2 regions of the Oerskovia sp. NPDC060287 genome follow, and region 1 is predicted to be linked to the other one. Evidence: riboswitches for the same ligand, from Rfam matches in the RefSeq annotation. Region 1 holds a riboswitch; the other holds the start of a gene.

Region 1 (9,157 bases):
CCTGGTTGGCCGTGTCGCCCAGCGGCTGGTCGTCGCGCACGAACGACCACGCGAGGATCGTGACCGGACCGGTCAGCATGCCCTTGACGGGCTTCTCGGTGAGGGACGCCGTGAACGTCGACCAGTCGACCGTGATGGGGGCCGGACGCGTGACGTCGCCCCACAGGATCGGCGGGCGCACGCAGCGCGAGCCGTAGGACTGGACCCAGCCGTTGGCCGTGACCGCGAACCCGTCGAGGTTCTCCGCGAAGTACTGGACCATGTCGTTGCGCTCGGGCTCGCCGTGCACCAGGACGTCCAGGCCGATCTGCTCCTGGAGCTCGACGACGCGGCGGATCTCGTCCTGCATCGCGGCCGTGTAGTCGGCGTCGGACAGCTCGCCCTTGACGTTGAGCGCGCGCGCCCGGCGGATCTCCGGGGTCTGCGGGAACGACCCGATCGTCGTGGTCGGCAGCGGCGGGAGGTTCAGCTTGGCCTGCTGGGCTGCCGCGCGCTCGGCGTAGTCGCCGCGCGAGAAGTCGCCCGCAGTCAGGGCTGCGGCGCGCTCGCGCACCGCAGGCACGACGACGCCGCTCGCCACCGCGCGCGAGGCCACTGCGGCGCGGGACGCCTCGATCTGGTCGGCGACCGCGTCCCGACCCTCGGTCAGCGCACGAGCGAGGATCGCGACCTCGCCGACCTTCTGGTCGGCGAACGCGAGCCAGTCGCGCAGGCGGGCGTCGATCGAACCGTTCGTCCAGTCCTCGGCCTCGACGTCGTGCGGGACGTGCAGGAGCGAGGTCGAGGTGCCGACCGTGACGGCACCGGCGCCCAGGCCGGACAGGTCGTCGACGAGCGCGAGCTTCGCCGCGAGGTCGGCACGCCACACGTTGTGTCCGTCGATCACACCCGCGACGACCGTCTTGGCCTCGAGGCCCGCGACGCGACCCGTCGGGACGGCGCCCCTGACGAGGTCGAGCGAGATCGCCTCGACGTCGGTCGCGGCCAGGAGCGCGAGGCCGTCGAGGCCGTCCTCCCCGGAGGCGACGAGCCCGCCGAACGGCGCTCCCACGAGGATCGCGGGACGCTCGGTGCCCACCGCGAGCTCGGTCGCGAGCACCCGGTACGCCTCGGTGATCGCGGCGCGGACCTCGGCGGCGGGCACGTCGATCGAGTCGGACACGAGCACGGGCTCGTCGAGCTGCACCCACGGTGCCCCCGCTGCGGCCAGGGCGCGCAGCAGCTCGACGTACACGGGCAGGACGTCCGCGAGGCGCGAGAGCGGGCTGAAGCCGGGCGCGCTGTCGTCGGCGGCCTTGGACAGCGCGAGGAACGTGACGGGCCCGACGACGACGGGCCGGGTCACGACGCCCGCGTCCTTCGCCTCGACGAACTGGCGCACGATGCGGTCGTCCGCGAAGCGGAACGGCGTGGTCTCGCTGATCTCGGGGACCAGGTAGTGGTAGTTCGTGTCGAACCACTTGGTCATCTCGAGCGGGGCGTCCTCACCGGCGCCGCGTGCGACCGTGAAGTAGCCCGCGAGGTCCAGCGCGCCCTTCTCGTCGGTGAGCGACGCGAAGCGCGACGGGACCGCCCCGAGGAGAGCGACGACGTCGAGCACCTGGTCGTAGTAGGAGAACGAGCCGGGCACGGCGCCCGACGAGGCCTCGAGCCCCAGGTCGACGAGACGCTGGGCGGCCGCGACGCGCAGTGCCGAGGCCGTGGCCTCGAGCTCGTCGGCGGTGATCTTGCCGGCCCAGAAGGACTCGACGGCCTTCTTGAGCTCGCGGCGCGGGCCGATGCGGGGGTAGCCGAGGACGGAACCGGACGGGAACGTGGGTGCACTCATGGTGATTACCTCTGAACTGGTCAGACCGATGCGCTGCCGAGGGCAGGCTCGGAGGAGGGAAGGGGAGTGCCGGAGACCCACGGCCCGCTGGCCAGGTCGGGGGTGCGGGACGAGACGCCGCCGGCGTCCCCCGCTGCCCCACCGCCGAGGTCGACTCCCTCGAGCAGGTCTAGAGCGGCTTGGTGCTTGTTGAAGGTGTAGATGTGGAGGCCGGGCGCGCCGGCCGCGAGGACCTGGCGCGCGAGCTCGACCGAGTGCCGGATGCCCAGGGCGTGGCGCGCGGCGGGGTCCTGCTCGGCCTCGAGGGCTTCGACGACGCGCCGCGGTGCCGGGACGCCCGTGAGCTCCTCGACGCGTGCGAGCCGGGCCGGGTCCGTCATGGGAAGGAGCCCCGCGAGGATCGGGATGGTGACGCCGGCCGCGCGCGCCTCGGCGACGAAGTCGATGTACGACGAGGCCTCGTAGAAGAGCTGTGTGATCGCGAAGTCCGCACCGGCCTGCTGCTTCTGCCACAGGCGGCGCACCTCCTGGGTACGGCTCGTGCCCGCAGCGAGGTTGCCGTCGGGGAACGTCGCGACCGCGATGGTCAGGGGGCGCGCCGCGCCCCGCAGCGCGACGCTCGGGCTCGCGGCGCAGCGTGCGGCCTCGACCTCGCGCAGCAGGGCCACGAGCTCGGTGCTCGACCGCACGCCGTCCTCGGCGGGGCGCCAGTCGGGCTGGTCGCGCGGGGGGTCCCCGCGCAGGGCGAGGAAGCTGCGCACGCCCGCGTCGAGGAAGTCCGTGATGACGTCCTCGACGTCCTCGCGCGAGGCCCCCACGCACGTCAGGTGCGCGATGGGCAGCACGGGCGTGCCGTGCAGGAGCTGGCTGATGACGCGGCGCGAGGTCTCGCGGTCCGTGCCTGCCGCGCCGTAGGTGACCGACACGAAGTCGGGGGAGGTCGCGACGAGCCGGCGCGCGGTCTCCCAGAACTTGGGTGCGGCGTCGGGGCGGCGCGGGGGCATGAGCTCGAACGACACCGTGGGTCGCGGTGCCTCGTGCCCGAAGTGCCCCAGGTCGACGATGCTCATCGGGCGACCGCCGGGAGTGCGAGGGGGGCGCCGACGGTGGCCGCAGCAACGGTCGCCGTGCGGCTCGTGCGGTGGACGGTGCGCCGGGCCCCGGTGTGCGGGGTTGCGCGGAATGATGCCTCGGTCATGAATCGCTCCATCGAACCTGGCTGTAGCACCCGTACCCGCGGGAGGCTTCCGTTGGGGGGTTGCTGCGGTGTCAACGAGCCAGGACTCTCGACCGCTCTGGATGGTGTTGATGATCGTAGGGGGAATCCATGATCTGAGCCAGTATCTGCTCGAAGGATGAGACAGAAGGGTCTGACGGTACGTTTCGACCCGTTTCACGGTTCTCGCGTACTCCCGCGCGGTGCTTCGTCGGTCCCGCGGACGCTCTCCCAACGTACGCCCGTCGGCGGTTCCGAGGGAGGTCGGGGCGCCCGCCGATGACCACTAGGCTCCGAGCGTGCCCCGCCGACGCAGCCAGCAGACCGTCACGTTCGCGCTCGACGACTCCTCGGAGGAGCACGACCTCGACGTGCCCGAAGGCCATGGCCGGCGGGACCCCGCAGGAGGGCAGGGTGGACCGGCGCGCCGGGGGCGCTCCCTGCAGGCCCGACGACGTCGCGCGGCCCTCGTGGTCGGCGTCGCCGCGCTGGGGGTCGCACTCGCCGTGGTGCTCGTGAACCGCCCGCCGACGCAGGACGACACGCACGAGGCGATCGAGAGGACCGACGCCGGCGTGCTCGACCTGAGCCGTGCACCACGCGACCTGTGGAGCGTCCCGACCGACGGGGGGACGCCCTTCGTCGTCGACGACCTGCTGGTGCTGCCGGGCCGCTCGGGCCTCGCCGGGTTCGACGTCGGGACAGGTACCCAGCGCTGGCGGCTCGACGGGCTCGCGGGACAGGTCTGCACCGCGAGCCCCGAGGCCTCGACCGGTCGCGCCGACCCCGCCGGCCCCGCCGCGGGAGACGAGTCGGCGAGGTCCGTCGTGTGCCTCGAGACCGCAGCCGACCAGGTGACCGCGCAGCTCGTGAGCCTCGACGGCTCGGTGGTGGCCGGGGTAGTGCTCGACCCGGCGGCAGGGACCCCGACCGTCGGGGTCGGCGGCGTGATCCTCCAGACGACCAGGGACACGGCGGGGGCCGTCTTGCGCGCCACCGACCTGCGCACGGGCGAGGCCGCGTGGGAGCAGCGGCTGACCGTGCGGGAGACGGGGGCGGAGTGGACGTGCGGGACGTCGTACGGTGAAGCCCTGCGTATCGACGTCCGGTCGGGCGTGGCCGGGGTGTACGGGTGCGGCCTCCTGTCGTTCGTGACCGCCGGCGGCCTGGTCCTCGACGAGCCGGTGGCCCTGACGACGGTTGCCGCGCTGGGGGACGGGACGTTCCTCCGGTCGTCGGGCACGGCCTTGGCGGGGCCCGTGGATGCCGTCGCGGCCGACGGCACAGTGCGGTGGACGAGCGAGGGCCTGGTGCTCGAGGGCGGCGTGAGCGACGGGACGACCCCGGACCTGGTCCTGCTGGACCAGGGCGAGGCGTTGCTCGCGCTGCACCCCGACGGTGCGACCGCCTGGACCGCGCAGGTCGCAGCGCGGCAGGTCCTCGTCCGGACCGCGGACGCCGTGATCGTGCAGACCGTCGACCGGGAGACCGTCGCGCTCGATCCCGCGACGGGCGCCGAGCGGTGGCGGCGCGCCGTGGGCCCGCTGTCCGACGTGCTGCCGCAGCTCGTCGGTGGCACCGCCGCGGACGGAGCCACGGCCGTCCTGGTGGGGCCGACCGCGTCGGCGGGCTACACCGTGGTCGCGCTGGACCTCGCGAGCGGCGACGTCCGGTGGACCCAGGAGCACGTCGGGGATCCCGAGGTGTTCCAGGCGTCGCAGGGGCGGTTGCGGTCCGACCGCTCGGCGGTGACCGGGCTGGGATGAGGTGGTCGCGCGGCGCTCGCGGCCGGGTGAGGTCCCGCACGTCGCCGTCGCCCGGGCCCTGACGGATGGGCGTTCGACCTGCCCGGGCCATACCCTGGCGGATATGGACACCGAAGAACGTCTGGCCGTCTTCCTCGACTACGACAACCTCGCGCTGGGCGCGCGCGACCACCTGGGCGGGATGACCTTCGACTTCAAGCCGATCGCCGACGCGCTCGCCGCGCGCGGTCGGGTCGTGGTCCGCCGCGCCTACGCCGACTGGTCCTACTTCGACGAGGACCGTCGCTCCCTGACCCGTCACCAGGTCGAGCTCATCGAGATGCCCCAGCGCATGGGGGCCTCGCGCAAGAACGCCGCCGACATCAAGATGGTCGTCGACGCGATCGAGATGGCGTTCGAGCGGGAGTACATCTCGACCTTCGTCATGTGCACGGGGGACAGCGACTTCTCGCCCCTGGTGCACAAGCTGCGTGAGCTCAACAAGCGCGTGATCGGGATCGGCGTCGAGAACTCGACGTCCAAGCTGCTGCCCCCGGCGTGCGACGAGTTCCTCTTCTACGACCGCCTCGAGGGCGTCGAGATCCCCGACGAGCCCGTCGAGCGCAAGCGGTCCTCGAACAGCTCGAACCGCAGCACCGCGCGCAAGTCCTCGGGCCGCTCGTCGGGTTCGTCGAGCACCTCGGGCAAGGCCGCGGCGGCTTCCGCTACCGAGTCCGCGACGCCGCCCGCGTCGACCAGATCGGCCGCGTCGACCGCGGAGGCGGCCACCGAGCCCGTACCTTCGCTGCCCGAGCCGACCCCTGCCCCGCTGGACGTCGAGGCCGAGCTCGAGTCCGTCGGGCACGGGGCCTCCTCCCGGTCGGAGGACGAGGACCTCGCGGTCCTCGTCGCGCAGACCCTCGCGGACCTGTCGAGCTCGTCGAGCGGGGCCGTCGTGGCCTCGACGCTCAAGCGCACGCTGCTGCGCAAGGACCCGACGTTCAGCGAGGCCGACTACGGCTTCCGCAACTTCGGCGAGTTCCTGCGCTACCTCGAGGAGCGCGGCGTGGTGCAGCTCAGCGCGGGCCCCGCGACGGGCGACCCCGAGGTCTCGCTGCCCGAGCGCGGGCACGCGGGCGACGACTTCGCGCTGCTGCGCACGGTCGTGGGGGAGCAGGGGGACTCGGCACCGTTGTCGGGCCTCAAGAACCAGCTCCGCAAGAAGCGTCCGGACTTCAGCGAGAAGGCGCTCGGCTACCGCAGCTTCCTGCAGTTCTGCAAGGCTGCGCAGACCGCGGGCGCGATCGAGCTGCGCTGGGACGACGACGCCGACGACTACCTGGTCACCGTCGCGTCCCGCTGAGCGGACCCGTCACGAGGGCACGCCCGAGAGCTAGGCTCCGGGCGTGCCCTTTCGACGCCGAGAGCAACCTCGCCCGATCACCTTCGAGGCGGTCGACGACCTGGACGACGGTGACGACCTCTTCGCGCCACGGCCCGGGGGCTGGGGCGCGCCCGGCGGCGCGCCAGGAGGCCGCGGCACGCCCCTGCCCGACGGCGCAGCGCACCCGGGAGCGGACGTCGCCACCGGTTCGGCGGGCGCGGGAGGCGGGACCGGGGCCGTGCTGGACGCGTCTGGGCCGGACGGGGCCGCTCGGGAGGACGCACCGACGGATCCGCGTGCCCGGAGGCGCCGACGCGTGCTCCTCGGCGGGGTCGCGGCCGCGCTCGTCCTGGTCCTCGGCGGCCTGACCCTGGTGGACGTGGTGCGCGCCCGGCAGGCCGAGGCGCTGCTGCGGGCGGTGCCCGGTGGTGTCGTCGGGCTCGAGCGACCACCGCGCGAGCTGTGGACCGTCGACGTCGGTGAGGCCTGGCCGCTCGTGGCGGGCGAGCTCTTCGTCGTCATCGCCGCCGATGGCGCGCTCGTCGCGTACGACCGCGCGACGGGCGCCGAGGCGTGGCGGCACGAGGGTCTGCCGTCCCCGCAGTGCGGCACTTTCGACGGCCCGTCACCGGGGAGCCTCGACGCACGATCGATCACGTGCCTGGGCTGGGCCGAGACGGAGGAGGGCGCCCCGGCCTTCACGCTCCCCCCGAGCTCGGTCACGATCCTCGGGCTGGACGGGAGGACCGTGGCCGAGCGCGCTCTGGACCCCGCCCGAGGTGACGCCGCGGTTCTCTCGACCGGTGAGCTGGCGAGGGTGGCTCGGGACGGACGTGACGTCGTCGTGCTCGTCGAGGACGCCCGCACGGGCGAGGTGCGCTGGACGCAGACCGTGCCCACGCGCACGTCCGACAGCTCGTGCATGGCCTACCAGGAGGACGGCGCGACGGTCGACGGCTGGGACGAGGTGCAGCTCTACGGCATGTACGGAACACTCATGCTCCTCGGGTGCGACGTGAATGCCAGCCTGTCGAGCGACGGGACGGTCCTCTCAATGGACCTGACCCGCATGCAGCCGCTCCGCGACGGGCGGCTCCTCCGGGGCGGGCTCGCCGAGTCCGAGCTCCTGGACGCCGACGGGACGGTGCTCTGGAGCGCCCAGGGCGAGCTCATGGAGCCCCTCGCGACGGACGGCACGGGGCCGCCCCTGCTGTTCTCGAGGAGAGGGCCCGGGTTCGTGGCGCTCGACGAGGCGGGTGACGAGCGGTGGACCTTCTCCGGCTACGCCACCCAGGTGCTCCTCGTCACCCGCGACGTGACCGTCATCTCGTCCTACCCGGGAGCGGTGGCCGTGGACTCGGCCACGGGCGAGGAGGTGTGGGCGTGGAGGGACCCCGCGGTCGGAGGGACGAACGGCCAGGTCGCGGCGGCCTTCGCGAGCCGCGGCGGGCTGACGATCGCCTACGGCGAGGACGACGGCGCGCAGTCCCGCTGGGTGTCGATCGACGTGGCCGACGGGAGCACGCGATGGGAGGAGCAGGTGGCCGTCGACGCGTGGAGCCTCTTCGCGGTCGGTGGCGGCGTGTTCGGCACCAGGAACGGGACGGTCGTCGCGTTCGGTTGACGAGACCTGAGCCGTCGCGAGGTGCGCGCAGAACCAGACGCCGTGAACATCTGTGCAATCCCGGGAGTTCTCCCCGGTGGTCCGCCGCGCGACCACGGCGCACCACGCCCGGGCGGGCGGTCGTCGTCGGGCACCGCTGCACGTCGGTGCACAATGTACGGATGACTTACCGGGTGCTGAAGCTGATCCTGTCGCTCCTGGCCTACGCGTTCCTGAGGCCACGCGTGACCGGTCTGAACAACATCCCCCGGCGCGGACCCGTCATCCTCGCGAGCAACCACCTGTCGTTCGTGGACTCGCTCCTCATCCCGATCGTCGCCCCGCGCCACGTCACGTTCCTCGCCAAGGCCGAGTACTTCACCGGCACGGGGCTCAAGGGGCGCGTCTCGCGCTGGTTCTTCACGACCCTGGGCCACATCCCCGTGCAGCGCGACGACCCGCGCGCCGGCCAGCGCTCGCTCGAGGACGCGCTCGAGGTGCTCAACAACGGGGGCGCGTTCGGGATCTACCCCGAGGGCACGCGCTCGCGCGACGGCAAGCTCCACAAGGGGCACACCGGCGTCGCCTGGCTCGCGCTCGCGGGCCACGCGCCGATCGTGCCGGTCGCGATCAAGGGCACCGACAAGGTCCAGCCGGTCGGGGCGCGCCTCCCGCGCATCCACCGCGTGACGGTCGAGTTCGGCACGCCCATCGAGCCCGCGCGGCAGATCACCTCGGGGAAGCCCGCGCAGGCGCGGCGCGAGCTCACCGACCAGGTCATGGAGTCGATCCACGCGATGAGCGGCCAGCAGCGCGCGAGCTGAGCCTCGCCGCCCGGCGGGCCGCGGGCCCGCGCCGGGACACGCCCGTTCCTGAGAAGGACGTGCAGGTCGCGCCCCGTCATGATGTGCTCGGGGCAGGGCCACGTGCCTCAGGGATCGTGCCGGGCGGGTCCGTCCGTCGCGGCCGCGACCCAGGGCATCCGACTTGACCTCAACCCTGGTTGAGGTCCTAGCGTGGCCGACACCGAACGAGAGGACTCACCATGGCTGTCTACACCCTTCCCGAGCTGTCGTACGACTACGGCGCACTCGAGCCCCACATCTCCGGCCGCATCATGGAGCTCCACCACTCCAAGCACCACCAGGCCTACGTGACCGGCGCCAACACCGCGCTCGACAAGCTCGCCGAGGCCCGCGACTCCGGCGACCTCGCCGCGGTCAACCTCCACGAGAAGAACCTCGCGTTCAACCTCGGCGGCCACGTCAACCACTCCGCGTTCTGGACCAACCTCTCGCCCGAGGGCGGCGGCGAGCCCACCGGCGACATCGCCGCAGCCATCGACGAGGACTTCGGCTCGTTCGAGAAGTTCAAGAAGCAC
Region 2 (4,410 bases), on a different contig from region 1:
TCTTCAACCCGCCCCACCCCGTCACGGGCGAAGCCGTCCCCGCGGCCGACCGCCTCGAGCGTGTCGTCGAGACCGCGGTCCTGGCCGAGGAGCTCGGCCTCGACGCGTTCGCGGTCGGCGAGCGGCACGCGGGCGACGTGCTGTCGTCGTCGCCCACCGTGATCCTCGGTGCGATCGCCGCCCGCACCTCGCGCATCCTGCTGAGCACGGGCGTCACGGTGCTGTCCCTGCTGGACCCCATCCGGGTCGCCGAGGACTACGCGACGATCGACCAGCTCAGCCGGGGCCGGTTCGAGATGGTGATCGGCAAGGGCAACGAGGCGCTCCAGTACCCGTTGCTGGGCCTCGACCTCGCCAAGCAGTACGAGTACCTCGAGGAGAACTACGAGCTGCTCCGCCTGCTCCTGAGCGGTGAGGAGGTCGACTGGGAGGGCCGTCACCGCCCCGACCTGCAGGGAGCCACGACGCTGCCGCGCCCGTACGACGGCGCGTTCCGGATCTGGCACGGCTCGGCGACGTCGCAGTTCGCGGTCGAGCTCGCCGCGCGGTGGGGCGACCCGATCGTGAGCGCCAACGCGTTCCAGCCGCGCGAGAGCTACAAGGTGCTGATCGACCACTACCGCGAGCAGTACGCGGCGGCGGGGCACGACCCGGCGTACGGGTTCGTCGGGTCCGGCTCGGGCGGGCTGTTCCTCGCGGACACCACCGAGCAGGCGATCGAGGAGTTCCGCCCCATCTACGAGGGCGCGGTCGCGCGCGCGGACCTGCGGAAGTACGACCCCGCCGCGGTCGGCAAGGTCACGAGCTTCAGGACCATCGAGGAGGCCGTCGAGCGCGGCCCGGCCCTCGTGGGCTCGCCCGAACGGGTCGCCGAGAAGATCCTCGACTACCACCAGAGCTACGGGCACGACCTGCAGTCGGTCTCGATCAACCACCTCCTGGAGCCGGCCCGGCAGGACGACGTGCTGCGCCGGTTCGCGGAGGAGGTCGTGCCGCTCGTCCGGGCCGAGGTCAAGACCGACCTGTGGGGTCCGGCCGACGCGCGCCGGGCCAAGGGGTTCACGGCGTCGTAGGTCGCGGCCGACCACGTCAGGGGGCCCCGCCGGGGCGGGAGAGACGCTCGCCGACGGGCGTCCGCGCGGTCGCCTCTCCCACCTCGCGTCAGGGCTGTCCGACCGGCCCGACGACGGGCCTCGAACCCTGGCGGAGCGTGCCCGCAGGTCCTAGGCTGGAAGAGTCCTGCGGGCACGTACGGGCACCGGAAGAAGGCTCCGACGATGTGGCTTCTCGTGATCTCCGGCGTGGTGGGCGCGGCAGTGGTCGCCGTCATCGCGTGGTCCACGGTGCGCCACGACCGGCCCCCGGCAGACGCTCTCCCACCCCTCCGACCGCACCGGCTCACGTGGCGCGAGCGGCGCCGTCGGGCACCTGACCCCCTCGTGGCGCTGGGGCTCCAGATCCGCCTGGGCCAGCTCGCGCACGAGCTGCGCGACGTCCAGGACGACCCGGGCGTCTACGCCCGGGCCCACCACTACCTCGCCGCGCAGGGCGCGTACGACGCGCTGCTGCGCGAGGCGTGCCGGCTCAGCGGTCTGGAGGTCGACGCCGACCCGCTCGCCGCGGGCCTGCGCAGCGGCGAGGACGAGCGGCTGCGCGAGGAGCTCGAGCTCAGCGCGCGCGGCTGGACCTGGTAGCCGGCCCCCGGCGCGGGTGAGGGGCCCGACGGCGGTACGCGCCGTCGTCGGGCCGCTCACCCAGGTCGCGGCCTCAGAGGGCCGAGTGGTCCCCGATCCGGTGGTAGGACCGGTCGTGGTAGACCAGCGGCGTCGCGTCGCTGCGCGTCCCCGACGCGAGCGCGCGCAGCGAGACCAGGTAGCTGTCGCCCACGGGCGTGCGCTGGATGATGCGCCCGCGCACCCAGGACAGCGCGCCGTCGATCACGGGCTCGCCCGAGTCGAGGGGGGACCATCCGCCGGCTGCGAACCGGTCGATCCCGCTCGTCGCGAAGCGTGCCGACACGTCGTCCTGGTCGGCGCTGAGGAAGTTGACCGTGACCGTGCGGGCGGCCGAGATCGCGGGCCACGACGACGAGGTCGACGCGAGCGAGAACGCGAGCAGCGGCGGCGCGGCCGAGACCGAGATGACCGAGGTCGCCGTGAAGCCCACGGGGCGCCCCTCGTGGTGCAGCGCGACGACCGCGACGCCCGCGGGGTGCTGCCGGAAGACGGCCTTGTAGGCGTCGGGGCTGAGCTGGGGCTCGTCCTGCTCGTGGAGCAGGGCCTCGAGCCCGGCGAGGCCCGCGACGTCGGAGCGGGTGGTGGGTTCGGCGGTCATCGGGTCACCTCGGCGAGCTCGGGGGCGGTCTGGTGGGTGGTGGCGTCCTGCCCGACGGCGGCGCTCGCCGCCCGGAGCAGCGGGCCCCCCGCGCGGTCGAGCCAGGCGTCGACGGCGCTCGCGAGCTCGGCCTCGCCGAGCTGGGAGTCCAGGAGCGTGAGCGTCCGCGCGGGGACGGTCGCGCCCAGCTCGACGAGGAGCGGGCGCAGGTGCACCTCGCCCGCGAGGGCGTGCGCCGGGTTGCCCGACACGACGACCGGGACCGCGACGACCCCGGCCAGGCCGTCCGGGCCGTAGAGGTCGAGGAACGCCTTGAGCAGGCCGGTGTACGAGCCCTTGTAGACGGGGGTCGCGACGACCAGGACGGTCGCGCCCGCGACGACCTCGCGCGCGGCGTCGGCCCGGGGGTGCACGGGGGCCAGGACCTCGGCCGCGATCTCGGCGAGGTCGATCGTGGCGGGGGGCGGGGTGGCCGCGAGGCCCAGGTGGTCGGTGACCCGGGTCGCGACGGCCTGCGCCGCGGACAGGGTCCGTGACCCGGGGCGGGGGTTGCCGACCAGGGTGACCACGGCGGGTCGGGGCGGGTGGGATGCGCCGTCGGCGGGGCCAGGCCGGGTGTCGAGGCCGCTGTCGGTGCCGGCCGAGTCGCTGGGCGGTGTCTGGTGCTGCGTCATGGTGTCCTCGCTGTCGTCGTGCTGCACGCTTGCCGCGCCGGTGCCGGCGCGGCCAGGTCATCTCCCGGAGCACCCCGTCGTGGGAGGGGTTGCTGACCAGCGAGCCGGGGCTTGGCGCTGGTGCTCGTGACCGTTGGGTAGGGGTATAGCCCGACCGACGCCAATCTGTACCGATCCGGTCGAGATTTCTCACGGCGTGGACGGTTGTTTCGTGGCGGGCTCGCGCGCTGCGTGCCGGGCGGCCCCGGGTCGCCTGCGTGGCACGGCCGCGCCGGGGCTCCCGGCGGCGGCCCCGGGCAACCGTGATGTCCCAGGTCGTGAGCCTGCCGTCTCCCAGAGTGGGACGGGAGTACGGCGCTGTTTACACGTACGTAACCTGGTGCAGTTAAGAACCAGCCCTGCCGAGGAGCACTTCATGGATAGTCGTCTGCACTCCGTCTACGACGAGGTCCTCGCCCGCAACCCTGGTGAGGCCGAGTTCCACCAGGCGGTGCGTGAGGTCTTCGACTCGCTCGGGCCGGTGCTCCAGAAGAACCCCCAGTACGTCGACGCCGCCGTGCTCGAACGCATCTGCGAGCCCGAGCGACAGATCATCTTCCGCGTGCCGTGGGTCGACGACAAGAACCGCGTGCAGATCAACCGTGGTTTCCGCGTCGAGTTCAACTCGGCGCTCGGCCCGTACAAGGGCGGCCTGCGGTTCCACCCGTCGGTCTACCTGGGGATCGTCAAGTTCCTCGGGTTCGAGCAGATCTTCAAGAACTCGCTCACCGGCATGCCCATCGGCGGCGGCAAGGGCGGCTCGGACTTCGACCCGCGCGGCAAGTCCGACGGCGAGGTCATGCGCTTCTGCCAGTCGTTCATGACCGAGCTCTACCGCCACATCGGCGAGTACACGGACGTCCCGGCCGGCGACATCGGCGTGGGTGGGCGCGAGATCGGCTACCTGTTCGGCCAGTACAAGCGCATCACGAACCGCTACGAGTCCGGTGTCCTCACGGGCAAGGGCATCAGCTGGGGCGGGTCGCTCGTGCGGACCGAGGCCACGGGCTACGGCACGGTCTTCTTCGCCGACCACATGCTGCGCACCAAGGGCCAGAGCTTCGAGGGCCAGCGCGTCGTCGTCTCGGGCTCGGGGAACGTCGCGACCTACGCGATCCAGAAGGCCCAGCAGCTCGGGGCGAACGTCGTGTCGTTCTCCGACTCGTCGGGCTACGTGGTCGACGAGGCCGGCGTGGACGTCGAGCTGCTCCGCCAGATCAAGGAGGTCGAGCGCGGACGCGTGGCCGACTACGTCGAGCGCCGCCCCGGTGCGCGCCTCGTCACGGGCGGCAGCATCTGGGACGTCCCCGCGACCGTCGCCCTGCCCTGCGCCACGCAGAACGAGCTGACCGAGCAGGACGCC

Evidence for each region. A riboswitch is a leader RNA that binds a small molecule or an ion and turns the genes downstream of it on or off. The one in region 1 is predicted to bind S-adenosylmethionine.
Region 2: another riboswitch for S-adenosylmethionine. It lies ahead of ACFWFR_RS17390 (NADPH-dependent FMN reductase); the one in region 1 lies ahead of ACFWFR_RS12995 (methylenetetrahydrofolate reductase).

The regions. Positions count from the first base shown of each region.
Region 1 is NZ_JBHXBO010000141.1:577-9,733, forward strand. Features, by position in the region: gene metE (5-methyltetrahydropteroyltriglutamate--homocysteine S-methyltransferase) at 1-1,828, opposite strand, end outside; gene ACFWFR_RS12995 (methylenetetrahydrofolate reductase) at 1,849-2,898, opposite strand; SAM riboswitch class I at 3,032-3,134, opposite strand; gene ACFWFR_RS13000 (PQQ-binding-like beta-propeller repeat protein) at 3,344-4,810, shown strand; gene ACFWFR_RS13005 (NYN domain-containing protein) at 4,914-6,152, shown strand; gene ACFWFR_RS13010 (PQQ-binding-like beta-propeller repeat protein) at 6,196-7,797, shown strand; gene ACFWFR_RS13015 (1-acyl-sn-glycerol-3-phosphate acyltransferase) at 7,959-8,600, shown strand; gene ACFWFR_RS13020 (superoxide dismutase) at 8,822-9,157, shown strand, end outside.
Region 2 is NZ_JBHXBO010000279.1:424-4,833, reverse strand. Features, by position in the region: gene ACFWFR_RS17405 (LLM class flavin-dependent oxidoreductase) at 1-1,073, shown strand, start outside; gene ACFWFR_RS17400 (hypothetical protein) at 1,278-1,694, shown strand; gene ACFWFR_RS17395 (flavin reductase family protein) at 1,768-2,334, opposite strand; gene ACFWFR_RS17390 (NADPH-dependent FMN reductase) at 2,331-3,008, opposite strand; SAM riboswitch class IV at 3,029-3,140, opposite strand; gene gdhA (NADP-specific glutamate dehydrogenase) at 3,424-4,410, shown strand, end outside.